Regions from separate parts of the Pseudomonas cavernae genome, predicted to be linked through region 1. Evidence: riboswitches for the same ligand, from Rfam matches in the RefSeq annotation. Region 1 holds a riboswitch; the other holds the start of a gene.

Region 1 (4,409 bases):
ATGGCCATCGCCGCCAAGCTGCAAGGCAGCAAGCGCAAGAGCGTGGCGGTGATCGGCGACGGCGCGCTGACCGCCGGCATGGCCTTCGAGGCGCTCAATCACGCCTCCGACGTGCAGGCCAACATGCTCGTGATACTCAACGACAACGACATGTCGATCTCCAAGAACGTCGGCGGGCTGTCCACCTACCTGGCCAAGATCCTCTCCAGCCGCACCTATGCGAGCATGCGCGAGGGCAGCAAGAAGGTGCTGTCGCGCCTGCCCGGCGCCTGGGAAATCGCGCGCAAGACCGAGGAACACGCCAAGGGCATGCTGGTCCCCGGCACCCTGTTCGAGGAACTGGGCTGGAACTACATCGGCCCGATCGACGGCCACGACCTGCCGACCCTGCTCGCCACCCTGCGCAACATGCGCGACCTCGAGGGCCCGCAGTTCCTCCACGTGATCACCAAGAAGGGCAAGGGTTTCGCCCCGGCCGAGGCCGACCCGATCGGCTACCACGCGATCACCAAGCTCGAACCGATCAACGCCCCGGTGGCGCCGCTCTCTAGCCCAAAGCAGGCCTCCGGACCGAAATACTCCGCCGTGTTCGGCCAGTGGCTGTGCGACATGGCCGCCAGCGATGAACGCCTGCTCGGCATCACCCCGGCGATGAAGGAAGGCTCCGATCTGGTGGCCTTCAGCGAACGCTTCCCGGCGCGCTACTTCGACGTCGCCATCGCCGAGCAGCACGCGGTGACCCTCGCCGCCGGCATGGCCTGCGAAGGCGCCAAGCCGGTGGTGGCGATCTACTCGACCTTCCTCCAGCGCGGCTACGACCAGCTGATCCACGACGTCGCAGTGCAGAACCTCGACGTGCTGTTCGCCATCGACCGCGCCGGCCTGGTCGGCGAAGACGGCCCGACCCACGCCGGCAGCTTCGACCTCACCTACCTGCGCTGCGTCCCCGGCATGCTGGTGATGACCCCCAGCGACGAGAACGAACTGCGCCGCATGCTCACCACCGGCTACCTGTTCGACGGCCCGGCGGCGGTGCGCTACCCGCGCGGCAGTGGCCCCAACGCGCCGATCGACGAGGCCCTGGTGCCGCTGGAGATCGGCAAGGGCGTGGTCCGCCGCCAGGGGCAGAAAGTCGCGCTCTTGGTATTCGGCGTGCAACTGGCCGAGGCGCTCAAGGTCGGCGCGGCGCTGGATGCGACCGTGGTCGACATGCGCTTCGTCAAACCGCTGGACGAGGCGCTGGTGCGCGAACTGGCAGCCAGCCACGAGCTGCTGGTGACCATCGAGGAAAACAGCGTGATGGGCGGTGCCGGCAGCGCGGTCGGCGAATTCCTCGCCCGCGAGAACCTGCACCAGCCGCTGCTGCAACTGGGCCTACCGGACTACTACGTCGAGCACGCCAAACCGGCGCAGATGCTCGCCGAATGCGGCCTGGATGCCGCCGGCATCGAGCGCAGCGTGCGCGCGCGGCTGGAGAAGTTGTAGACGCGGCAAACCGTAGGATGGGTTAGGCGTCTGGCGCAGAATCGTCGCCCGCCTCTCGGCCGCTGGCGCCGTAACCCATCAGCGGAGTCTGACCATGCCGCGGTTTCGATGGGTGTCGCTACGCTCAACCCATCCTACGAGCGACAAATGACGCCCGCCCCCTGTATGGCGAGCGGATAAAAGCAGGCCCAGCTTGTACTCTTACCCCGCCGCGCTTAAGGTGCGCGGCGTTTTTGCTGTACCGAGGTCGCCCAGTCATGGGCGTTAAACGGGAAGCAGGTGAAACGCCTGCGCTGCCCCCGCAACGGTAAACCGACCGCCATCCCGAGGATGGCACGCTGTCTCGATAGACCACTGGACCTCCGCGTCCGGGAAGGTGAGACCCGCGTGAGTCGGCAGCCCGGAGACCGGCCTCGGTGCGTTGTGACAGGTGTTGCGGAGGGCATCACCGTCAAGCGCTGGCCGCTTTAATCCCCGCCGAGCGCTTGTTCCTGCCCTCCTCAAAAGCTTGCTGACCACTTTTGAGGATTACCGATGAAACTTTCCCCGCTGGCCCTGGCCATCGCCCTCCTGCCGTTGACTACCCAGGCTGAAGAAGCGCCCGGCGACAACCCCGATGCACTGAAAACCCCGGCCCTGGTGATCACCTCCGGGCGCGAAGTCGAACCGCGCGCCCAGGCCACCGCCGCCACCACAGTGTTCACCCGCAAGGACATCGAGCGCCTGCAGGCGCGCAGCGTGCCGGAACTGCTGGCGCGCGTACCGGGGGTGTCGATCGCCCAGAACGGCGGCCGCGGCGGCCTGACCAGCGTGTTCCTGCGCGGCGCCAACGCCAACCAGACCCTGGTGCTGGTCGACGGCGTGCGCCTCAACGCCGCCGCCAGCGGCCTGGCGCGCCTGGAGTTCCTCGGCCCCGATCAGATCGAGCGGGTCGAAGTGCTGCGTGGCTCGCGCTCCAGCCTGTATGGCGCCGACGCCATCGGTGGGGTCATCCAGATCTTCACCCGCCGCGGCGAAGCCGGGTTGCAGCCGCGTCTGCGCCTGGGCGCCGGCAGCCAGCAGACGTTCGAGCGCAGCCTGGGCCTCTCCGGCGGCGACCACCAGACCCGTTTCGACCTCGGTGCCAGCCTCGACGAGAGCGAAGGCTTCGACCGCACCAGTGACAACCGCGGGCGCGACGCCGACCACGACGGCCTGCGCCGCAAGGCCGTCAACCTGAGCCTGGAACATCGCTTCAGCGACAGCCTCAAGGCCGGCCTCAACGTCATCGATCAGCGCGGCGAAACCGAATACGACGACGCCTTCAGCTTCGACCCGGGCAACCCCAGCGAGCGCTTCAGCCTCAGCAGCGTCGCCAGCCATCTCGACGCCCAGTTCAGCGAGCTGTGGACCAGCCGCCTGGAACTCGGCCACGTCGAGGACAAGAGCGACAACCACGATGACTTCAACGTCTTCAACAACTTCCAGTTCAACACCTACCGCGACTCGCTGGGCTGGCTGAACACCCTGCAGCTGACCGATAGTCAGCAACTGCTGCTCGGCGCCGACTGGTACGAGGACCGCCTGAACAGCGACAGCGAATTCAGTCAGACCGAGCGCTGGAACCAGGCGGCCTACGTCCAGCACCGCTACCAGGGCAACGGTTTCGCCACCGAGCTGGGTCTGCGTCACGACGACAACGAGCAGTTCGGCAGCGAGAACACCTGGAACGCCGCGCTCAGTTTCGACCTGGGCCAGAGCAGCGAGCTGATCTTCAGCTACGCCGAAGGCTTCCACGCGCCGACCTTCAACGACCTGTACTTCCCGGCCGATCAGTTCTTCAGCGGCAACCCCAACCTCGACCCGGAACGCTCGAAGAGCTACGAGGTGCAGCTGCGCGGCGAGCAGCTGGACACCCACTGGAGCCTGGCCGCCTACCGCACCGACGTGGACGACCTGATCGCCGTGGTCAGCGACCCCGTGACCTTCTTCAGCCAGCCGCAGAACATCAACCGCGCGCGCCTGCAGGGCCTGGAGCTGGAGCTGAGCCGCGAGGTGCTGGGCTGGCAGGCCGCGCTGGCGGCCGGGATCCTCGACCCACGCGACCGCGACAGCGGCCATACCCTGCCGCGCCGGGCCAAGCGCACCCTCAGCCTGGACCTGGATCGCCAGTTCGGTGCCTTCGGTGTCGGCCTGGGCTGGCAGGCGGTGTCCAGCCGCTTCGACGATGCCGCCAACCGTACCGAGATCGGCGGCTACGGCGTGCTCGGCCTGCGCGGCAGCTGGAAGATGAACGACGAGCTGGAATGGCAGGCCAAGGTCGACAACCTGCTGGACAAGGAGTACGCGCTGGTCGATTACAGCCGGCCGAACGACCCGTTCTTCACCAGCGCCAGCACCCATGGCTATCGCCAGGAGGGGCGCAACGCCCTGCTCTCGCTGACCTGGACTCCGGCCCTGTAAACCCTCCCGCGAAAACGCCAAGGCCCCGCACTGCGGGGCCTTGGTTTATTGGCCGCAGCCCGGATGCAATCCGGGACGGTGCTGAGCCGGTTCTCCCGGATTGCATCCGGGCTACGCAGTGTCGGGCTTGTAGGCTGGATGTCGCTCTTCACATCCACCGACGCACAGGTGGAAAACGCTTCGCGGTTTTCCACCCTACGGACTGACCTGGACCCCGGCCCTGTAAGTGCCTCGCAACCGTAGGATGGGTTAGGCGCCTGGCACAAGCTTATCGGCCGGCACTCGAGCCGTTGCGCCGTAACCCATCATGGGCACATGGCGGAGTCTAGGCTTGATGAGTATCGCTGCGCTCAACGCCATCCTACCGGCTGCACGGGTTTGACGCTGTGCTTCTCCCGCCGGGAGAGGCCCGGGGTGAGGACGCTTCTACGACTTGGCTTTCGCCAGCACCCGGCACAGCTTCTCCGTCGCCGCCAGCATCT
Region 2 (4,409 bases), 2.2 Mb from region 1:
GGGTTGATGCGATATTCGCCGCGCAGGTCGAGGGTGGCGAATCCGGCCAGTTCGTTCTGGTTTTCCAGATCGTCGAAAGTGGAGTTCTGCGCGCTCAGGCTGGCGCCGACGCTGAGGGCGCCGAAGGCGCGATCGACATCGAGGTTGAAGGTCTGGCCCGGACGCCGGTTGAGGTCCTTGCCGTAGAAGGCGATGCCGGTACGGCTGGAGCGCTTGGAGCGGTTTTCCGCGTCCATCAGGCTATAGTTGGCATTCCACGCCCAGCCGAGCAGCTCGCTGCCGAGCACCAATTCGATACCGCGAATCCGCGCCTCGTCCACGCCCTCGGCCTGGCTCCTGCCGTTGACCGTGATGGTGGCGATCAGGTTGTCGATCTTGGTCCGGTAAGCGTTCGCCGCCCAATGGCCCCAGGCGTGCTTGCCGGCCAGGCCGACTTCAACGCTGTGGGACTTCTCGGCGTCCAGATCGGGGTTGCCGAAACCCGGGTAGTACAGCTGGTTGAAGCTCGGTGCCTTGAACGCGGTGCCGTAGCTGGAGGTGAAGCGCAGCTCGTCGCTCAGCGCATAGCCCCAGCCGATATTGCCGGTGTCGTGCTCGCCGAACTGCTCATCGTCGTCGTGGCGCAGACTCAGCTGCCAGTCCTGGCGGCCGACCTGGCCGAGATACTGGACGAAGGCGCCCTTGTCGTCGCGCGAATCGACTGCATAGGCGGTGCTGCCGTTGACCTCGTCGCGCTGGTAGTCGGCGCCGAGGGTCAAGGTGTGGCCGGCGGCGAGGCTCAGGTCGTTCTGCCAGGACAGCGAGTCGCGGCGGCTGTCGAAGCGCGAGTAGAAGGCGCCGTCCTGGAAGGCGTCGGACTTGTCTTCGCTGCGCCCGGCTTGCAGGGTCACCCGCCAGGGCTCCAGCGCAGCGAAGCGCGCGCGGCCGCCGACCACCTTGGTCACGCCGTCGGCATTGGCGCCGAAGCCGGCTCTGCGCCTGCTGTTCACTGAGTCGTAATCGTTGTGCGACTTGGCCTGCAGGACGTTGCCATCCAGTTCCAGGCCGTTGGCGAAGCGGTAACCGGCATTCGCCGAGCCGGACAGGTTGCGGTAGCCGTCGCTGTCGTCCTCATAGCCGCTGACGCCGGCCGGTTTGACGTTGATGCCGTCGGTATCCAGGCCGCTGACACCGAGGCTGTACCAGCCCTGGCCATGGCCGCCGCTGACCCCGGCGCTGCCTTGATAGCTGTCGTGGGTGCCGTAACCGGCGGAGAAGAACGGCTTGGCGCCCTCGCCGCCACCCTTGCGGGTGAAGATCTGAATCACCCCGCCGATGGCCTCCGAGCCGTACAGGCTGGAGCGCGGGCCGCGCACCACCTCGATACGCTCGATCAGCTCCACCGGCAGATCCTGCAGAGCGGTGCCGCCGCTGGTCACCGAACCGGCCTTGATCCCGTCGATCAGTACCAGCACGTGGTTGGAGTTGGTGCCGCGCATGAACAGCGAGGTGGACTTGCCCGGGCCGCCGTTGTTGGCCAGCGACACGCCCGGCACCTTGCGCAGCAACTCCGGCACCGACTGCGCCTGGCTGCGCTCGATCTGCTCGCGATCGATCACCGTGACGGCGGCGAGGCTGTGTTGCTCAGCTTGCTCGGTGCGGGTGGCGGTCACCACCTGCTGGTCGAGTTCGAGGGTTTGCTCGGCCGCCAGGGCCGACAGGGAAAGGGAGGAAACCCCGCACAACAGCAGCGCTGTCGGCATCAGGGTGGACTTGCTCATTCTGGTTGTGTGCTCCGTCGCGCTCACCCGCGCGACTCAGGCCGGGAAAGGCATACGGAGAACACAGACGCACGGACGCGCAACGGCAGCCCACACGCCAGACAGCGCCCTCCGCGATGCCGTGGACTGCGACAGGCCGGTCTCCGGGCTCACGAGCGAATCCAGTCGGACTCCCAACCGCGCCTTCCCATGCCTGCGCACAGTGGCCTGATTGCGGTTGTTGACTCGTCTACCGTTGCGGGGGCAGCGCCGGAATTGTGCCGCGATCATCGCGAAACGCACCGGCTTCCCTGTTTCACCCTCTGGCCGATGGCCGGGGTACCTGAAGCAAGGCGCGCAGGGTAGTGGCAGGCGGCGCGGGCGTCAACGCGCGGCGTGGGGCTGGATGAGGGAAATTCATGACGCCGTGACGAAAAAGGCCAGCACCGGGTGGCGCTGGCCTTGGATTGGTGGACCGAAGGAGGATCGAACTCCCGACCTCCGCATTGCGAACGCGGCGCTCTCCCAGCTGAGCTATCGGCCCGAGGCAAGGCAAAAATTAGCGCGTCTTTTAGGGCTTAGGCAAGCCCGGTCAGCGCTTGCGGCAGAGGGTCAGGCCGTCGCCGAGCGGCAACAAGGACAGGTCGACCCGCTGATCCTGCTTGAGCCACCGATTCAGTGCCTGGATCGCCCGGGTGTCGGCGCTGTCGGGGCTGGTTTCCAGTACCCGTCCGCTCCACAGGGTGTTGTCGAACAGGATCAGGCCGCCACGCCGGGCCAGCACCAGGGAGTGCTCCAGGTACGCCGGGTAGTTGGCCTTGTCGGCGTCGATGAAGATCAGGTCGAAGCTCTCGCTCTGCCCGCCCCGCTCCAGCGCGCCGAGGGTTTCCAGGGCCGGCGCCAGGCGTAGGTCGATGCGTGTGCTGACCCCGGCCTCCTGCCAATAGCGCTGGGCGATGGCGTTGTAGTCGCCGGGCAGGTCGCAGCAGATCAGCCGGCCATCCGCGCCCATGGCCTCGGCCATGCACAGCGCGCTGTAACCGGTGAAGGTGCCGACTTCCAGCAACTTACGGGCGCCGGTCAGCTTGACCAGCAAGGCCATGAACTGCCCCTGCTCCGGGGCGATCTGCCAGCGCGCCATGGGCATCGCCTGGGTTTCTTCGCGCAGGCGAGCCAATAGCGGGGTTTCGCGCAGGGAGACATCGAGCAGGTAGCGGTAGAGCGCATCGTCGAGGCTCAGGGTCCGGGCGGTCATACGCGCACCTCGCGATCAGGGATGACGGGCCAGGCTGGGCGGCGCCAGCACGCGCTTGGCATCCACATAGCTGTTCTGCCAGTAAGCGCTGGCCAGGCTGTCCAGGCGCACCGTGCCACCACTCGAGGGTGCATGGACGAAGCGCCCCTCGCCGACATAGATGCCGGCATGGCTGACCTGGCCACCGCCATTGGTGGCGAAGAACAGCAGGTCGCCGCTCTGCAGCGCGTCGCGGCGTACGCTTGGGGCCCGCATGGCGATCAGCTCGCGGGTCGAACGCGGTAGCAGGATGCCGGCCGCATCGCGGTAGACATAACCGATCAGGCCGCTGCAGTCGAAACCGCCGTCCGGGGTATTGCCGCCATAGCGGTACGGCGTGCCGACCAGGCCGAGGGCGCGAAACAGCACATCGTCGGCGCTGGCATTGCTGGCTGGAGGGGTAAAAATCGGTGATTTTGACGGCGGGCTGCTGGCACAGGCGCTCAGCAGCGCAAAGAGGACAAGCAGGATGAGGCGGGCCTTGGCGGTCATGAGCGGGCGGTCCTGAGCCTGGATGCGCCCTACTCTGCCGGGAGGAATGCACGCACGCAAGCCTGGGGCTTGCATGCGCTGGATTTAACGATGATTGCCCGTGTGGCCGTTGGAGGCCAGGGCCAGCGCGCGCTTGGCTTCGATGAAGGTGCGGCTCCAGTACTTGTCGTCCAGGCTGTCGATCCGTACCCCGCCGCTGCGGCTGCTGGAGGAGTGGATGAACTGGTCATCGCCGAGGTAGATGCCGGCATGGCTGACACGCCCGCGGCCGCGGGTGCTGAAAAACAGCAGGTCGCCCGGCTTCAGCTCGGAGCGCGCCACCAGCGGCGCATCGAGGTCGATCATTTCCCGGGTCGAGCGCGGCAGTTGCAGGCCGGCCTCTTTCTTGAACAGGTAGCCGATGAAGCCGCTGCAATCGAAGCCGGAAGCCACCGAGGTGCCGCCATAGCGGTAGCGGGTACCGATCAGCGACAAGCCATGGGCCAGGATGCTGTCGGCGAAGGTCGGCAATTCGTAGGGTTTGGCCTGGCTGAAGTCCGGCAGCGGCTCGAGCGCCGGCTCTTGCTCGAGGGCAACCTGCGCGGCGAAGGGAGAATCGGATTCTTGTGTGGTTGGCGAGTGACCGGCACAAGCCCCCAGAAACAATGCAAGTGCAAAAGGCACGAGGGGTGCGAAGCGCTTTAGCATGGGCACGACCGTGTCGAGAATTCTTATGAAGGCGCGAATATGCCTTCTGGGAATTTCATTTGCAAATTTTATCGCCTTAGATGTGACCCAGCAGTTTTGGGAAAACATCTAAGGCCCGCCCTGGCAGACGGATATCGACGAATCCGCTGATTTCGGTCACGGAAGGGTTGATTTCCACGGTAACACCGCCGGCCGCA

Evidence for each region. Region 1 has a riboswitch for cobalamin ahead of D3880_RS03110 (TonB-dependent receptor domain-containing protein). Riboswitches for the same ligand answer to the same signal wherever they lie in the genome.
Region 2: another riboswitch for cobalamin. It lies ahead of btuB (TonB-dependent vitamin B12 receptor); the one in region 1 lies ahead of D3880_RS03110 (TonB-dependent receptor domain-containing protein).

What each region holds. Positions count from the first base shown of each region.
Region 1 is NZ_CP032419.1:659,531-663,939, reverse strand. It holds gene dxs (1-deoxy-D-xylulose-5-phosphate synthase) at 1-1,485, shown strand, start outside; cobalamin riboswitch at 1,713-1,915, shown strand; gene D3880_RS03110 (TonB-dependent receptor domain-containing protein) at 2,020-3,927, shown strand; gene D3880_RS03105 (cobalamin-binding protein) at 4,354-4,409, opposite strand, start outside.
Region 2 is NZ_CP032419.1:3,440,683-3,445,091, forward strand. It holds gene btuB (TonB-dependent vitamin B12 receptor) at 1-1,760, opposite strand, end outside; cobalamin riboswitch at 1,878-2,101, opposite strand; tRNA gene D3880_RS15640 (tRNA-Ala) at 2,208-2,283, opposite strand; gene D3880_RS15645 (O-methyltransferase) at 2,332-2,994, opposite strand; gene D3880_RS15650 (C40 family peptidase) at 3,010-3,525, opposite strand; gene D3880_RS15655 (C40 family peptidase) at 3,610-4,212, opposite strand; gene D3880_RS15660 (NAD-dependent deacylase) at 4,289-4,409, opposite strand, start outside.